DNA from 3 places in the Marinobacter sp. LV10R520-4 genome. Region 2 is predicted to be linked to each of the others. Evidence: predicted binding sites of a transcription regulator. Region 2 holds the regulator's gene; each other region holds the start of a gene.
The links. Region 2 encodes sigma-54, which starts transcription at its own class of promoters, with help from an activator protein. Its sites were predicted from a motif close to ANTGGCATNNANNTTGCTNT; they were not measured.
Positions count from the first base shown of each region.

Region 1: a site for sigma-54 is predicted at 1,843-1,862, ahead of ATG98_RS11745 (PEP-CTERM sorting domain-containing protein). Genes of this name have one in related genera too.
Region 3: a site for sigma-54 is predicted at 1,829-1,848, ahead of flgB (flagellar basal body rod protein FlgB). Genes of this name have one in related genera too.

Region 1 covers NZ_PDJM01000001.1:2,435,255-2,440,448, reverse strand. Annotated here, with positions in the region: gene ATG98_RS11750 (ABC transporter permease) at 1-1,419, shown strand, start outside; gene ATG98_RS11745 (PEP-CTERM sorting domain-containing protein) at 1,901-2,545, shown strand; gene ATG98_RS11740 (hypothetical protein) at 2,731-3,039, shown strand; gene ATG98_RS11735 (serine hydrolase domain-containing protein) at 3,114-4,328, opposite strand; gene ATG98_RS11730 (hypothetical protein) at 4,365-4,742, opposite strand; gene ATG98_RS22375 (hypothetical protein) at 4,702-4,893, opposite strand; gene ATG98_RS11725 (aldehyde dehydrogenase family protein) at 5,153-5,194, shown strand, end outside.
Region 2 covers NZ_PDJM01000001.1:362,984-368,177, forward strand. Annotated here, with positions in the region: gene ATG98_RS01705 (KdsC family phosphatase) at 1-453, shown strand, start outside; gene lptC (LPS export ABC transporter periplasmic protein LptC) at 450-1,067, shown strand; gene lptA (lipopolysaccharide transport periplasmic protein LptA) at 1,051-1,626, shown strand; gene lptB (LPS export ABC transporter ATP-binding protein) at 1,604-2,329, shown strand; gene ATG98_RS01725 (RNA polymerase factor sigma-54) at 2,499-4,031, shown strand; gene hpf (ribosome hibernation promoting factor) at 4,075-4,374, shown strand; gene ptsN (PTS IIA-like nitrogen regulatory protein PtsN) at 4,459-4,926, shown strand; gene rapZ (RNase adapter RapZ) at 4,969-5,194, shown strand, end outside.
Region 3 covers NZ_PDJM01000001.1:3,407,351-3,412,544, forward strand. Annotated here, with positions in the region: gene ATG98_RS16580 (DUF962 domain-containing protein) at 1-147, opposite strand, end outside; gene ATG98_RS16585 (nitroreductase) at 259-813, shown strand; gene ATG98_RS16590 (LON peptidase substrate-binding domain-containing protein) at 888-1,538, opposite strand; gene flgB (flagellar basal body rod protein FlgB) at 1,915-2,325, shown strand; gene flgC (flagellar basal body rod protein FlgC) at 2,360-2,803, shown strand; gene ATG98_RS16605 (flagellar hook assembly protein FlgD) at 2,820-3,494, shown strand; gene flgE (flagellar hook protein FlgE) at 3,519-4,826, shown strand; gene ATG98_RS16615 (flagellar basal body rod protein FlgF) at 4,984-5,194, shown strand, end outside.

The DNA.
Region 1 (5,194 bases), 2.1 Mb from region 2:
CCCCACTTCTCGTACCTGATCCCGGTGGTGGTGTTCTTCGGCATTGGTGACCACGCGGGTGCTATTTCAACGGTTATTTTTGCCACCCCCCCGATGATCCGCCTCACCATTCTGGGCCTTAAAAAGGTCTCTCCGGAAGTGGTGGAAGCCGGCATGATGAGTGGCTGCAACTCACGCCAGCTGATGTTTAAAGTACTCATCCCTACCGCACGCCATGACATTCTAATCGGTGTTAACCAGGTCATCATGCAGTGTTTGGCTATGGCCGTTATTGCATCGTTTATTGGCGCAAAGGGCTTGGGCTACGACTTACTGGTGTCTTTGAATATGCTCAAGATAGGCCAGGCCCTCGAATTGGGTATATCCATTGTCTTGATTGCGGTGGTTCTGGATAGGTTATCCCTGGCCTGGGCAAAAAAGCAGGTTGATTACTTTGCTGACGTACCGTTTCATTTGCGTCACAAGTACTCACTCGCCTTCGTGGGGATTTTAATCTTCACCTCCGTTGCTGCCTATGTCGCATCCGTAGCTTTTCCAGACAAGGCCAATTACTTCTACTTTATTCACGAATCACAGGGGCTTACTACCGAAAAGTTCTGGGATTCCATTGTTGACTGGATTATCACCAACACTTACGACAGCGTACAGAGCTTCAATGCCTTCATGATCATCTCGATTTTGATGCCCATGAAAGAAGCCTATTTAGCAATGCCCGTCGCGGCCACCCTGTTCCTGGTTGCCGGTACCGGTTACATCGTTGGCGGCCTTCGCTCCGCGATTGTTGCGACGGCTTTTATTGCCTTTATTGCCCTAACACCTTGGTGGGACCGCGCCCTGATTACAGCCTATATGACCACCTTTGCAGTCATCATTTCCGTCACTATTGGCTGTAGCGTTGGCATTTTGTGCTCGCGAAGCCCCAAGGCAACCAAGTTTATATTGCTGGTCTGTGACACGTTTCAAACATTTCCGTCGTTCGTCTACTTAATCCCGGTTATCATGCTGTTTGGTGTGAGCGATTTATCAGTGCTTATTGCGGTGATCGTGTACGCCACCATCCCTGCCACACGTTACACCGTGGAAGGGTTGAGTAACGTGCCAAAAAGCTTGCAAGAAGCCGGTTCTATGTCAGGGGTGAACCGCACCCAGCGTTTATTGAAAATCGAACTGCCGCTGGCGTTCCCGCACATCATGCTGGGCATCAACCAGACCGTCATATTCTCTTTGTTTATGATCATCATCGGCGCCTTTATCGGTACCGACGACTTGGGTCAGCTGATCATGCAGTCTTTGTCTGAAGCCAACGGTATGGGCCAAGGCATCGTGCTCGGCTTGTGCGTTGCCTTTATTGGTCTGGCCGTAGACCACTTGATTCATACCTGGGCAGAGCAGCGTAAGAAGGTGCTGGGGCTTGCTTAACCGATAAACCGGGGCAGGTTTATTTTTCGGAACCTAACCTACCCGGTTTCCCGACAACAAATCATTCATCTGCTGTTGGCGCTGGCGGGTGGGTGAAGCCGGCCGGTGTCGCTTGCGGGGCGTCGGAAGAAACAAAACGAAAACGAAATCCAAAACTGTCGATATTATTTACACTCTGTTCTAAGGCAGCGTATTGACATAAAACCGTTATATAGAGTCAGCTCTAGTCCATAAAAACTCGCCCAATGGCCGCAAACCCTCATGAATCGGCCCGAACGGCCATAGCCCGTTGTAAACGCCTAAGCCAAACGAGCATCTACCTTTACTCCTGGTGTGCCGGAAGGCCTCCACAACATGTCAGTTTTTGTTACACCCTACAAAACCTTAAAACCAAGAAAGCTTTTAAAAACAAAAATCTAAGATATTGGCTTGGTAATTGCTAAGAATAAAGTGCGATCAATTACTCAGTTGAGGTGTCGAAATGTCAAAGGGACTTTTACAACTAGTTTTAACAGGAGCGGTGCTTTCATATAGCTCTTTTAGCTCAGCTGTACTTCTGGACTGTTCGATAACGGATGTTAGCTGGAACGGATCGAACGCTAGTGCTTGTGAAGGTGCCTTTGCTGGCAACGACACAGGTGCCCAAGGCACATTGCTTGATAACATACCGGTTACTGACCCGTGGGCTGGAGACGCTTTTACCTTATTAACTAAATCAGATTCAAACCCGGCAGGGGCAGAGAATTCGATCGGTGGCGTCAACTTTGTGATTGCAGCGTCTGGCAACGGCACAACAGGAACATGGACTCTTGCCTGGTCCGCTGCTGACGGTAACGACCTTCCGATATCCATAGATTTAATCGCCAGTGTAAAAGGTTCAACTCAATATAGTTTTTATCTCTTTGAAGACCTTACATTCGACACAAACCCAAACTCAGGCACGGGAACGTTCAGCACTATATCCTTACAAAACAACGGTGGAAATACTCCTGGGCTATCTCATATAAGTATCTTTGGACGCGAAGTTGTAGTTCCCCCGGTTGTCGTTCCTGAACCAACAACACTCGCACTTCTGGGGTTAGGTCTGTTTGGCATGGGATTCAGACGTCGATTCATAAAATCCTGACATCGACGGGCGCAGAGATGGAAAGCCTCGCTGATTGCGAGGCTTTTTTTATGCTTCTGTACGGTCTTGAAATACCCTGTCCCGGTTCTTGGGGGCCTGGCTTGTCGGGTATGAACCAGCGTTAACGTCACCGCGTTCAATCCCGTGTTAGCTTAGTGGTATATCGTGATTTTCGGAGTCAATAGATGATGAGGTCTATTCTGATGTTTGCCCTGTTGGGCGCAATGATTGGCGCCGTGCCTGCGATGGCCAAGTCATCTCATAGCAATCAGCTACCGCCGGGCCTGCAGAAAAAAGTCGAGCGTGGTCAGCCATTGCCGCCGGGCTGGCAGAAAAAGCTGAACTATCGGAAAGGTGATCATTTCGACCGGGAGTTGCTGCGCTTCGGCAATACCCGCGACGTCGATGGCAACCGTCAGCGGGTAGAGATCGAGGGTCGAGTCTATACGATTATCAAGGATACCCGCGAAATCATCGATATTCTCAACCAGTAACATCAAATTATGTGGCACTACTTAAGTGTCACTAAGCCGGTTGCTTACGCCCCTTAACAACCAGCGCCCGCGGCTCACACCAAAGCGCCATTCACAATGGCCCGCAACTCCTGCCGGATCGGGTAAGACGACGAGGGAATCAGTTGCGTCATGAAGATCATGACCAGCTCCTCGACCGGATCGATAAAGAAGTTGGTGCTCGCCAGGCCGCCCCAACCGTATTCGCCGGCCGACCCGTTGGTCTGGGATTTGGCAACGTCGGTTTTAACCGAGAAACCCAGGCCAAAGCCGGTTCCGGCATAAGGCGTTTCGCTGAAGGCTCCCACCGCAAGGCCCGGCAGGTCCTGATTACCCGGCAGGTGATTGTAACGCATGAACTCCAGGGTTTTACGGCCAATAATCCGTCGCCCCCGAAACTCTCCGCCCTGGCAAAGCGCCTGGGCAAAATGGTAATAATCGTCAATGGTGGACACCAGCCCGCCGCCGCCTGACACAAACTTATTTTTGTGCCGGAAATGTGACGTCTCAGGATCGTCCTGCAGCGTGAGCTGATCGCCCGACTGGTACTGATAGCAAGCGGCGAAGCGGTCAAGCTGATCGTCACGGACTTGAAAGCCGGTGTCTGGCATGTCCAGGGGGTCTAAGATATTGTCCCGCAAATACTCGTCTAAAGGCTGATCCGCCAGCAACTGCACCAAATACCCCAGCACATCCGTGCTGACGGAATAATTCCAGGCCGTACCCGGTGAAAACTCGAGCGGCAGTTCCCCCAGCTGGTTCACCAGCGTTTCCAGCGTCAGGTTCCGGCTGCCATCAAGCCCTAACTCGCGGTAGGCCGCGTCAACATTGGTGCGGTTCATGAACCCGTAAGTCAGCCCCGACATATGGGTGAACAGGTCGCGGATGGTCATGGTGCTGGTGGCAGGCGTGGTCAGAAAATTGGGATAAACACCGCTTTTATAAACCCGCAGGTTTTTCCAGGCCGGAATGTACTTGTGTACCGGGTCATCCAGCAAAAACCGCCCCTGCTCGTAAAGCTGCATCATGGCAATAGACGTGATCGGCTTGGTCATGGAATAAATGCGAAAAACCGTATCCCGGCAGACAGGTTTGTTGCGCTCCACATCCATCAGTCCCTGGGCTTTCACATAGGCGATTTCCCCTCGCCGCGCGACCAGTGTCAGCGTGCCGGGTAATTTTCCAGGCTGGACATAGCAACGATCAAGATGACGTTCAATATTGCGAAGCTGGTCTGCTGAAAGGCCAGCAACCTGTTTGAGTTCCGTCATAGTGAAGGCACCTTGTTGTGTGGTTTTTAAAGCAATTTACGAATCAAGGGCAGCGTCTGGATCATCCACCAGCCGCGCTCGAACCCTTGGCAAATACTCCGGATAGTTGGCCTGAACAAAGGCCACCAACCCCTCCCGCACCGGGCAACGTAAATCCCAGGCTTTGCTGGAATTCGAGGCGCTCATCAGGAAGCGTATCTGTAACGCCCGCTCGTTCGAGTCGGTCACCTGCACCGTCTCCGTTTTTCCGTCCCACAGGAAAGATTGTCTGAGCAGCCGCGCGAACTTCTCGCGCAAGGGCTGCACCGGCATGGCGTAATCGAGTGAGAGAAAAACCGTACCCATCAGGTCGGCACTATTGCGCGACCAGTTTTCAAACGGATTCTCGATAAACCACTGCAACGGCACGATCATCCGGCGCAAGTCCCAAACCCGCAACACCACGTAAGTCGCTGTCACTTCCTCGACCCAGCACCGGGCGGGCCGCGAAACCCAAAACAATACCGCCAATGCCGGCGGAAGCCAGCAGGCTGCCACCAACGTGGCGCACGCCGTCAAAGGTCATCAGGGCGCCCCCAACACAGCGCGGTAGGCGGCGTAGGTCGCTACCAGCGCCAATAACGCAGAGGCCCCCGGTACTAGCCACGCGGTTAGACCGGCCTCGATCGACTCCAACATTCCGTACTCCCTCCACAATAACTCTGAAGTCGTCAAATTAGCGCATGCCGCGGGTGCTAGCAAAAGAAACTGCTGAAAGAGGTAATAGGAAAGTCAAAGTTCACGAGTCTGCTACCATGAGTCGACTCCCACAAAAGAGCAGACACATTATGGATACAACCAAATTCTACATTAACGGAAAATGGGTA
Region 2 (5,194 bases):
GCCTTCAACATTCTCGACGGGCTCGGACTCAAACAACTGATGGCCGCAGGCATTACGGTTGCTGTCATTACCGGAAGGCGCTCACCACTGACCGAAAAACGCATGACCGACCTGGGCATTCCTCACCTGTTGCAAGGCCGCGAAGACAAACGCACCGCACTGCTGGAAATTGTCGATCTGCTGGGTATCCCGGCCAGTGATATTGCATATATGGGCGACGATTTGCCTGATTTGCCAGCGCTTCGCTACGCCGGCCTGGGCATTACTGTGCCTAACGGTTATTGGTTGCTACAGGAGCACGCCGATTTCTGCACCCGCAGTCGCGGCGGTGAAGGCGCCGTGCGCGAAGCCTGCGACCTGATTCTTGCGGCCCAAGGCAAGCTCGACACGGCCCTCGCGCCCTACCTTGAAACCCGCCTTGAGCCCTCCTGCGACTTGGAAAGCCGGCTATGAGCTTTGGTAAAGGCGGCAGCCTGCTTGTTGCGCTGTTACCGGAACAACGCCCCAGGTGGCGAACGGTTGCCCTTTTGGCCACTGTCATTGCCACCGTTGCCCTGCTGTGGCACAGCGACAACGAACTGCCGATGCCAACGCAAGATAGCGAACTGCGCGGTGATAGCGAGCCCGACAGCTTTGTGGTGGATGCCCTGTACACCTCGTACGACGAACAAGGCACCATCAAGATCCAGTTTGTCAGCCCCCGCATTGAACAATTCGAGACCACCGACTACGCCATTATGGCCGAGCCACAAGCCACGATCCAAGGCCAGCCCGGTTCAGAACCCTGGCAGCTCACCGCCAAACACGGCAAACTGCGCGATGGCAACAGTCTGCTGGAGCTTGAGGGTGATGTGCGCATTGTCCGACAGATTGGCGAGCGCAGCGCCATCTTGACCACCACCACATTAACGCTGGATAACCGCACCAATATGGCGTACACCGATGCTCCCGTCGAAATCGTTGACGCCACCGGAACTACCAACGCCACGGGTATGAAAGCCTGGCTCAATGAACGTATTCTGGAACTAGATTCCCAGGTAAAAGGACGCTATGAAACTGGCAACTGAACGTAACACCCCCTTTTGGCGTCGCGTGCGAGGCCGGGGCATGAGCCTCGGGCTGGCAGGCCTGCTCGTCAGCACGCCGGGCCTGGCGTTTGATCTTGATTCCAACATTCCCATCAACGTGGCCGCCAATTCAGCACGGCTGGATGACGCCAAAGGCGTGGCAACCTACACCGGCGATGTTGAACTGGTGCAAGGGGACACCAGGCTGTTTGCTCAAGAGGTGGTGCTCTACCGCGACATAAACGGGCTTAACCGCATTGAAGCCACCGGTACCCCGGCCCACTACGTTCAGCCCACAGCCAACGGAAAAGGGGAAACCGACGCAAAAGCCCTCTCCATAACCTGGTCTGCTGCCGAGAAGCAGCTGACCTTTGAACGCGACGCAGTGATCAGGCAAACTGGCAATATTTTTCGCGGTGAGCTGATTCTTTACGACACCGTGAACCGCGTCGTCACTGCCCAAGGCAGTACCGAAGCAGGCTCCGGGTCAGGCCGGGTAGAAATGACGATCCAGCCGCGCAGCACACAGGAATCCGATGGCCGTTCTCAGAGCCAGTAATCTGGCAAAAAGCTACAAACAGAAAAAAGTGGTGATTGACGTCTCGCTGGAAATTCGCAGCGGCGAAATCGTAGGACTGCTGGGCCCTAACGGTGCCGGCAAAACCACCTGCTTTTATATGATTGTCGGGCTGGTGCAGGCTGACCGCGGCCGCATTACGATCGATAACCAGGACATCACTCCGCTGCCCATGCACGGCCGGGCACGAAAAGGCATTGGCTACCTGCCCCAGGAAGCCTCGGTGTTCCGCAAGCTCAGCGTGCGCGACAACATCATGGCCATTCTGGAAACCCGAAAAAGTATGAAGCGGGCCGAGCGCGAGGCAAAACTGGAGGAACTGCTAGCTGAGTTTCACATCAATCACATCCGCGACAGTTTGGGAATGGCGCTGTCTGGGGGGGAGCGTCGCCGGGTTGAAATTGCTCGCGCTCTGGCTATGGAGCCCGCGTTTATCCTGCTGGACGAACCCTTCGCCGGGGTAGACCCAATATCGGTGAGCGACATCAAGCAAATCATTCGCCATCTGCGAGACAAAGGCATAGGCGTACTGATCACCGACCACAACGTGCGCGACACCCTGGACATCTGCGAAAACGCTTATATTGTATCCGGCGGCCATATTATTGCCTCCGGCAGCTCCGCCGAAATTTTTGCCAATCAACAGGTAAAAGAAGTCTATCTGGGCAATGAATTCCGGCTGTAATAGATCCTCAAAGTGTGCATACCGTGACATCGTAAAAGGTGAATCGGTTGATTCCCCGGCGAACTCTAGTAGACTCGGCAGAGAACTTGCTTGTGAACGCAAACCCCGGTTAGCCAACTTTTTTTTGCGGCTGCCACGCGCCAACCGATCGAGTAATGGACTTCCAAGAATGGTGATGAAAGCTTCTTTGCAGCTCAAGCTGGGCCAGAGCCTGACCATGACGCCCCAGCTCCAGCAGGCAATTCGCCTGCTACAGCTTTCCACCCTCGACTTGCAGCAGGAAATCCAGCAGGCACTGGAGTCCAATCCCATGCTGGAAGCACCGGAAGACGACGATCACGGCGATGAGGAACCTACGCACGCCGACACTAACAACGATCAAAATTCGGACGCCAGCGCAGCAGAGACCTCTCCAGACACCAGCAAAGACTGGGACGAAAACGAAAACGGTCCCGACTGGGCCAGCGAAAACGAAATCCCCGATACCCTGCCAGACGACCTACCGGTAGATACCGCCTGGGACGACGTATACCAGTCGGCGCCGGCACCGGCCAGCAGCAATGGCGACGATAACGACTACGATTTTGAAACCCGCAACTCGCCTACTGAAACCCTGCGCGATCACCTGGAGTGGCAGCTCAACCTGACCACCATGACCGACCGCGACCGCGCCGTGGCTCATGCCCTGATGGACGCCGTTGACGAGCGTGGCTACCTGACCAGCTCGCTGGCCGAGATTTATACCGGCCTGCAGGACGAGCACGACGACGACCCGCTGGAACTGGATGAACTGAAAGCGGTACTCAGGCGCCTGCAGTTTTTTGACCCCCCCGGTGTGTTTGGTCGTGACCTGCAGGAATGCCTGCTGATCCAGCTGAACCAGATGCCGCCAGACACCCCTTGGGTTGCTCAGGCGCGCATGGTGATCACCCACTACATCAGCCTGCTGGGTAACCGTGACTACGCCCAACTGCTGCGCCGTAGCCGCCTGAAAGAAGACCAGCTAAAACACGTACTGGCGCTGATTACCAGCTTGAACCCGCGCCCCGGTGATGTGATTGACCGGACCGAACCGGACTACGTCATTCCAGACGTCATTGTGTACAAGCGCAACGATCGCTGGCGGGTAGAGCTGAATCCAGAAATTGCACCGCGCATTCGCGTCAATGCCAGCTATGCTTCATTGATAAAGCGCGCCGATAGCAGCGCTGACAACACCTACATGCGCGATCAGTTACAAGAGGCTAAATGGTTCATCAAAAGCTTGCAGAGCCGCAACGAAACGCTGCTGAAAGTGGCTACCCGTATTGTGGAATATCAACAGGGATTTCTGGACCAGGGTGAAGAAGCCATGAAACCGTTGATCCTCTCGGAAATCGCCCAAGCCGTAGAAATGCATGAATCTACCATCTCCCGGGTGACCACCCAGAAGTTCATGCACACACCTCGCGGCATTTTTGAGCTCAAATATTTTTTCTCCAGCCATGTCAGCACCGACGCTGGCGGAGAATGTTCCTCAACCGCTATCCGCGCCATGATAAAAAAACTGATAGCAGTCGAAACCTCCAAAAAACCGTTGAGCGACAGCAAGATTGCGGCCATGCTTGGGGAACAGGGAATCCAAGTGGCACGGCGTACCGTGGCCAAATACCGGGAGGCACTGCAAATACCTCCCTCTAATGAAAGAAAGCGACTGGTGTAGCAGCGCCAATGTAACAACACCGATGCAATAGCAGGAGAAGCCTATGCAACTCAACATTTCAGGCCATCATGTAGAACTGACCGAAGCACTCAAAGATTACGTGAACGAAAAGTTCCAGCGCCTGGAGCGCCACTTCGACCAGATTAGCAACACCAATGTGATTCTGCAGGTGGAAAAATTGCGCCAGATAGCCGAAGCTACCGTAAATATCAGCGGTGGCGAATTGCACGCCAAGGCCGAAACCGAAGATATGTACGCAGCGATTGACGCTCTGGTGGACAAACTGGACCGCCAGATCCTCAAGCACAAAGAAAAGCAAGTGTCCCGGATGCATGGTAACTAACACCGGACACAACGCGTAAACGCTTCACGCGCTGCGGCATGACACCATGCTGCAGCCTTTTTTTAATGGAAGTGCCGTCGACCCATGAGCGAGACATCCCTGACCATAGAAACCATCCTTGCCCCGGAACTGACACTTTGCAACGTACCAGCGTCCAGCAAGAAAAGGGTTCTTGAGTTTATTGCAGAGCAGATTCACCTGCATAACGCCACCTTGGGCGACACTCAGATATTCAGCAATCTGATTGCCCGCGAGCGCCTGGGTTCCACCGGAATCGGCCAGGGCATCGCCATCCCCCACTGCCGCCTGGAAGGCCTGGAGCACGTTATTGGCCTGCTGATCACTCTCAGCGAAAGCGTGGATTTCGATGCCATTGACAACCAGCCGGTAGATTTGGTTTTTGCCCTGGTTGTGCCAAAAGAAGCCACCAGCGAGCACCTTGAGCTGCTTAGCCAGCTTGCAGAAAAGTTCAACGATCGGGCTTTTTGCGACCGCCTGCGCCAATCGGAAGATGCCATTACCCTATTTCAGCGCATGACCTCCGGACGCTGATCTGTCCTACTCCGACCGTTCGCACCTAAAGAGTTATTAACGATGAAACTGATTATTGTCAGCGGCCGTTCCGGATCGGGTAAAAGTACGGCGTTGCACGTACTTGAAGACCTAGGTTTTTACTGCATCGACAATTTACCCATTGGCTTGCTGTTCCCGCTGACCAAAGAAACGGCCGCACAAGAGCCGGCCGGCCGCTTGCAAAAAATGGCAGTAAGTATAGACGCGCGCAACCTGTCCGGTGAGCTTGCCAATTTCGAAGATATTC
Region 3 (5,194 bases), 3.0 Mb from region 2:
GGCCACCCAGGCTATGACGGCCAGCACCAGTGAACTGCCAATAAAGTGCAATCGCCTACAGGTTCGGTTGCGGTGCTCATTTAAGTAAAAAGGGTAGAATTCGGCAAAGCTGCGAAAGGTTTTTGGTGCACTCACGGTAGCCTCCATGTAGCTTTATAGTTGTTGGTTTTACAAGAGGGCACTCAGCCTAACAGCAATATTCGATTGTCACCATTGAGTGCTATAACAAGGCTTTATTTTAACACCTGACAGGATTATATGACGGCTATCAGCGATTTTATTCTTGCCCGAAGCTCTGAGCCCCGGCTGCAGGCACCGGCACCGGGGCCAGACGTTCTGGCGCAGGCTTTTGCCTGTGCGGCGCGAGCGCCAGATCATGGCCTGTTGCGGCCCTGGCGATACCTGGTGGTGGAAGGCGAAGGCCTTGAGCGCTTGGGCGATTTGTTTGCAGACACTTACGATCCGGAAGCCGACGAGAAAATCCTGGTGAAGCTTCGTAAAGCGCCGCTTCGGGCACCCATGGTGATTATTGCGATTGCGTCACCGGCTGAGCACCCGAAAATTCCGGCCAGTGAGCAAGTGTTGTCCGCGGCTGCGAGCACCACCTTGCTGGAGTTAGCGCTTCAGGATGCGGGTTTCGGTGTTATGTGGCGAACCGGGTCACCGGCTTATAATCCGGCGGTTGCACGGGCGTTGGGTTTGAGCGAGCGCGAATCGGTGATTGGTTTTATTTACACGGGCAGCGTTGTTTGTGCCAAGCCTGCGGTGCCGCGTCTTGAACCGGCGGCGTTTGTGTCGCGCTGGCCGCAGTAGCCAGCGCCTCTTTACGCTTGAAGAACACCCTTAACAGAGCACCTTTTACGGTACTCTTTAGGTTAGGGCACTCTTTAGAGGTCGTTCAGCAGTTCCAGCGTTTGGGCCAGGCGCTGGGGCGCTGAATCCATTTCCAGAATCTCCTGCATGAGCTCAGGCTCGAAATGCACCACGCCAAACAGCGCCAAGCTGAACTGGCCGTCGGTTTTTGCCTGCCATTCTTCTGATTCCGCCAGTTGTTTTACCGATTTCCGAATCGTCGGGTCGCCGTGGCCCAGAGCGACCAGCCGATGCAGGATTTTATCCCGCAATTCGGCGCATTCGCGGGTTTCACTGTCGCTGATCGGTTGGTCATTAAACTCCGCGCAGTCATAGATTTGATAAGGTAACTGCTGAAGCTGCTGGTCCAGCCGGTAGCGCTGCTGTATGTGCACGTTCAGCAGCAGGCGACCGTCTTCCATGGTTTCCAGAAGCTCACAACGGCCGGCACTGAACACGTCATAGGGGCGATAGGTGGCCTGATTAGAGCTTAGCGCCTGCTCCAGAGACTCTGCCTGTTTGCCTGGGCTTAACTGTTTTTCGGTGTGGCAGATGGCCAATAGGGTGTCGGTTTCCAGGCAGTGCTGAATCATCGCGCGGTAGCGCGGTTCAAACACGTGCAGCGGGAACACAGTGCCGGGGAAGGTGACGCACCCGGGAATAGGGAAGATGCAGATTTTGGCCACGGGCTTGCTCCATGATGGTTTGCGGAAAGTGGTCAATGAAAGGTGGTCAATGGAATCGACGTTTACACACTTTACGCTGCCGCTGCGCTAACTGCTCACATCCGGGCGGCAAAACCGCTGTGATGGGTGAGCGCCTTGAGGGCAGTTGCTTGCCGTTTTTTTGCAGTTGCGTAGGGATCACGTTGTTTGAAACGCCCAATATCGGCGTTATTTAGGGGTGTTTCGCCGTTCAAAGCCTAAAAACAGCGCTGCAATCCCGTAAAGACAAAAATTTTCGCAGTTTTCACCATTCTGGCATCGCACTTGCTTTTAACTCTTCATACACCTGAAACCGGCAATCTTTCGTTAACCGCCGGCACAGAATTGCGGAGGCAGCATGGCAATCTCATTCGATAGTGCACTGGGTATTCATCAATACGCACTTCAGGCACGGGTTCAACGCGCAGAAGTTTTGGCCAACAACCTCGCCAACGCCGACACCCCGGGTTTCAAGGCCCGGGATATCGACTTCCAGGCGATGATGAAGCAAGCGCAGAGCAGCGCCAGCGGCTTTGGCATGAACACCACCCACAGCGGCCATATTACCGAAGGTGGCGGTGCGCCTGGCTCTGTCAGCGACAACGATTTGCTGTATCGCACACCGCACCAGCCGTCGGTAGATGGCAATACGGTCGATGCCCAGCAAGAACAGAGCCGCTTTATGCGCAACGCCATGGACTACCAGGCCAGCTTTCAGTTTCTTAATAGCAAATTCAGCGGGATTAGCAAAGCGCTGACCGGCCAGTAAGCCGCAGTTAACACGGTGAACACAGGAGATTTTTATGTCACTGGGTAACATTTTCGACATCGCCGGTTCCGGTATGACTGCGCAATCGCTGCGGCTAAACACCACAGCTTCTAACATTGCCAACGCCGAAACCGCCAGTTCCAGCACCGGTGAAACCTACCGCGCCCGTAAGCCAGTGTTTGCAGCGGTTCAGCAGTCGCTGTTAAACGGCAATCAGCCGGCGTTCGGCTCCGGGGCAGAAGGTGGTGCTGGAGTTCGGGTGGAAGGCATAGTCGAAAGCGATGCCGATCTGCAGATGCGCTATGAGCCCAACCACCCGGCTGCTAGCGAAGACGGCTATGTGTACTACCCCAATGTGAATGTGGCAGAAGAGATGGCCGATATGATGTCCTCTTCGCGCAGCTTCCAGATGAATGTAGACATCATGAACACTGCCAAGTCGATGATGCAGCGCATTTTGACTCTGGGCCAGAACTAACAGGCGGTAATCAATCATGAGTGCAGTAAACGCAAGCCAGGCAACGGATGTCCTAAGCCAGTATCAGCTGAAACAGCAGTCGGCAAGCGGCAAAGGTGAGCTGGGCAAAAATGAATTCATGGAGCTGATGCTGGCCCAGCTGAAGAATCAGAACCCGCTGGAACCGCAAGACAACGGCGAATTTATTTCCCAGTTGGCGCAATTCAGTTCGCTGGAAGAAATGCAGAAGTTGTCTGGCAACGTAGACAGCGTGATCGGTGAATTCCGTTCTACCCAGGCCCTGCAGGCCTCTGCCATGGTTGGCAAAACCGTGTTGGTGTCGTCGGACTTAGCGATGCTGGGTGCCAGCGGCGAGGTTAACGGAAACGTTGATGTGCCTGCCTCAACCGGCGGCGTACAGGTGTCGATATTGAACGGTTCGGGGGAGTTGGTGCGGCAGATGGATTTGGGTGGCAAGTCCGCCGGTCCTGCCAAGTTCACCTGGGACGGTAAAGACGGCAACGGCAGTGCTTTGCCGCAAGGCTCTTATTACGCAGTAGCTTCCGGGGCCTACCCTGGTGGTTCGCAGCAGCTGGGCACCATGATGAGCGCAAACGTCGACAGCGTATCTTTGGGTAAAGGCGGCTCTATTTCTCTGAATCTTGCGGGCATGGGGTCTATTGACCTGTCGCAAGTTCAACAAATTAATTAATACCGGCGTCAGCAGGGGTGAATCATGGCATTTAACACAGGATTAAGCGGCCTCCGGGCGGCGGCGGTAGACTTGGACGTAACCGGCAATAACATTGCAAACGCCAGTACAGTGGGTTTTAAAGGCAGCCGCGTGCAGTTTGGGGATTTGTACGCCAATGGTTTTTTAAGTTCTGGCAGCGCCCCGGTTGGCGACGGGGTTAGTGTGCAAAGCGTTCAACAGTCGTTTGGCCAGGGCAACATCAGCTTTACGGATAGTGGACTAGACCTTGCTATCGACGGCGACGGCTTTTTTGTATTGAACAATGGCGGCGAGCTGCGATATTCCCGCGCTGGCCAGTTCGGTACTGACAAAGACGGTTTTGTGGTGAACAACCAGAATATGCGGGTGCAAGGCTTTGTTGCAGACGCCGCCGGTAACCTGTCGGGCGTTCGTGACGATTTGCAAATAGCGAGCGATAACCTGGCGCCGCAGCGCACCACCAACCTGCGTACCGACCTCAATCTGGATGCGCGGGAACAAGTGCTCACGGCAACGCCGCCTAATCCTTTCGACCCGTTAGATCCGACGACTTACAATCACGTTACAGCAACCAACATCTTCGACAGCTTGGGGAATCCCCATGAGGTCACGCAGTTTTATACTAAACAAGCTCCAGCAGGGGGTTCTCAGAGCAATTGGTTGTTACACCTGCAGGTAGATGGCGAAGCAGTGGGCGGTGCAGCTGGGTCTACAACGACACCGCCTAATTACGTGCCGTATGAATTGGTGTTTGACCAAAATGGAAATCTGGCCACTGCTAATAGCAATGCAAATGGCGTAATTTCAATCGATAACTGGGTGCCAAAAGATAAGGATTTAAACGCAAATGGAGCGGCGTCTGGGGCCGGCGCGACGTTTGACCTGAATTTGGGTAGCGCCACTCAATATGGCGCCAGCTTCGGTGTCAATGATCAACGCCAAGATGGTTATACCACCGGCCGGCTGTCGGGGCTGGATGTGTCGCAGGAAGGCGTGATTTTTGCCCGCTATACCAATGGCCAGTCGAAATCCCTGGGGCAGGTAGCGTTGGCCAGCTTTTCGAATGCCAACGGGCTGTCACCGTCTGGTGATACAAGCTGGGTAGAAACCTTCGACTCTGGCCAGGCGGTTATCGGTAGGCCCGATACCGGAACCCTGGGGGCGATTCAGTCCAGCTCGGTTGAAGAATCCAACGTAGACCTGTCTGCGGAACTGGTGAACCTGATTATTGCCCAGCGTAACTATCAGGCCAATGCCAAAACCATTGAAACCTCGGATGCGGTCACCCAGACCATCATCAACCTGAGGTAAGCCATCGAGCGCCCGCCAGGGTGCTTTTAACAGAACCGGGCCAGATAAGGCCCGGTTCTGTTTACTCCTGAGCTTTTCTTATTTCGTTGCCACTAAAACTGGCACGACTCCTGCTTTAAGACTGATAACAGTCAAATATCCGGCAGGAGCCTTCCCCATGGACAAAGCCCTTTATATCGGAATGTCCGGTGCCAAGCAGAACATGCTGGCCCAGCGCGCCCACGCCAACAACCTGGCCAACGTGACCACCACCGGTTTTAAAAAAGATTTCGCCCAGGCCCGCAGTATGCCGGTGTTTGGCGAGCATCACCCTACACGCGCCTACGCGATGACGGAACGCCCGGGTACCGATTTGTCTTCGGGCGCAC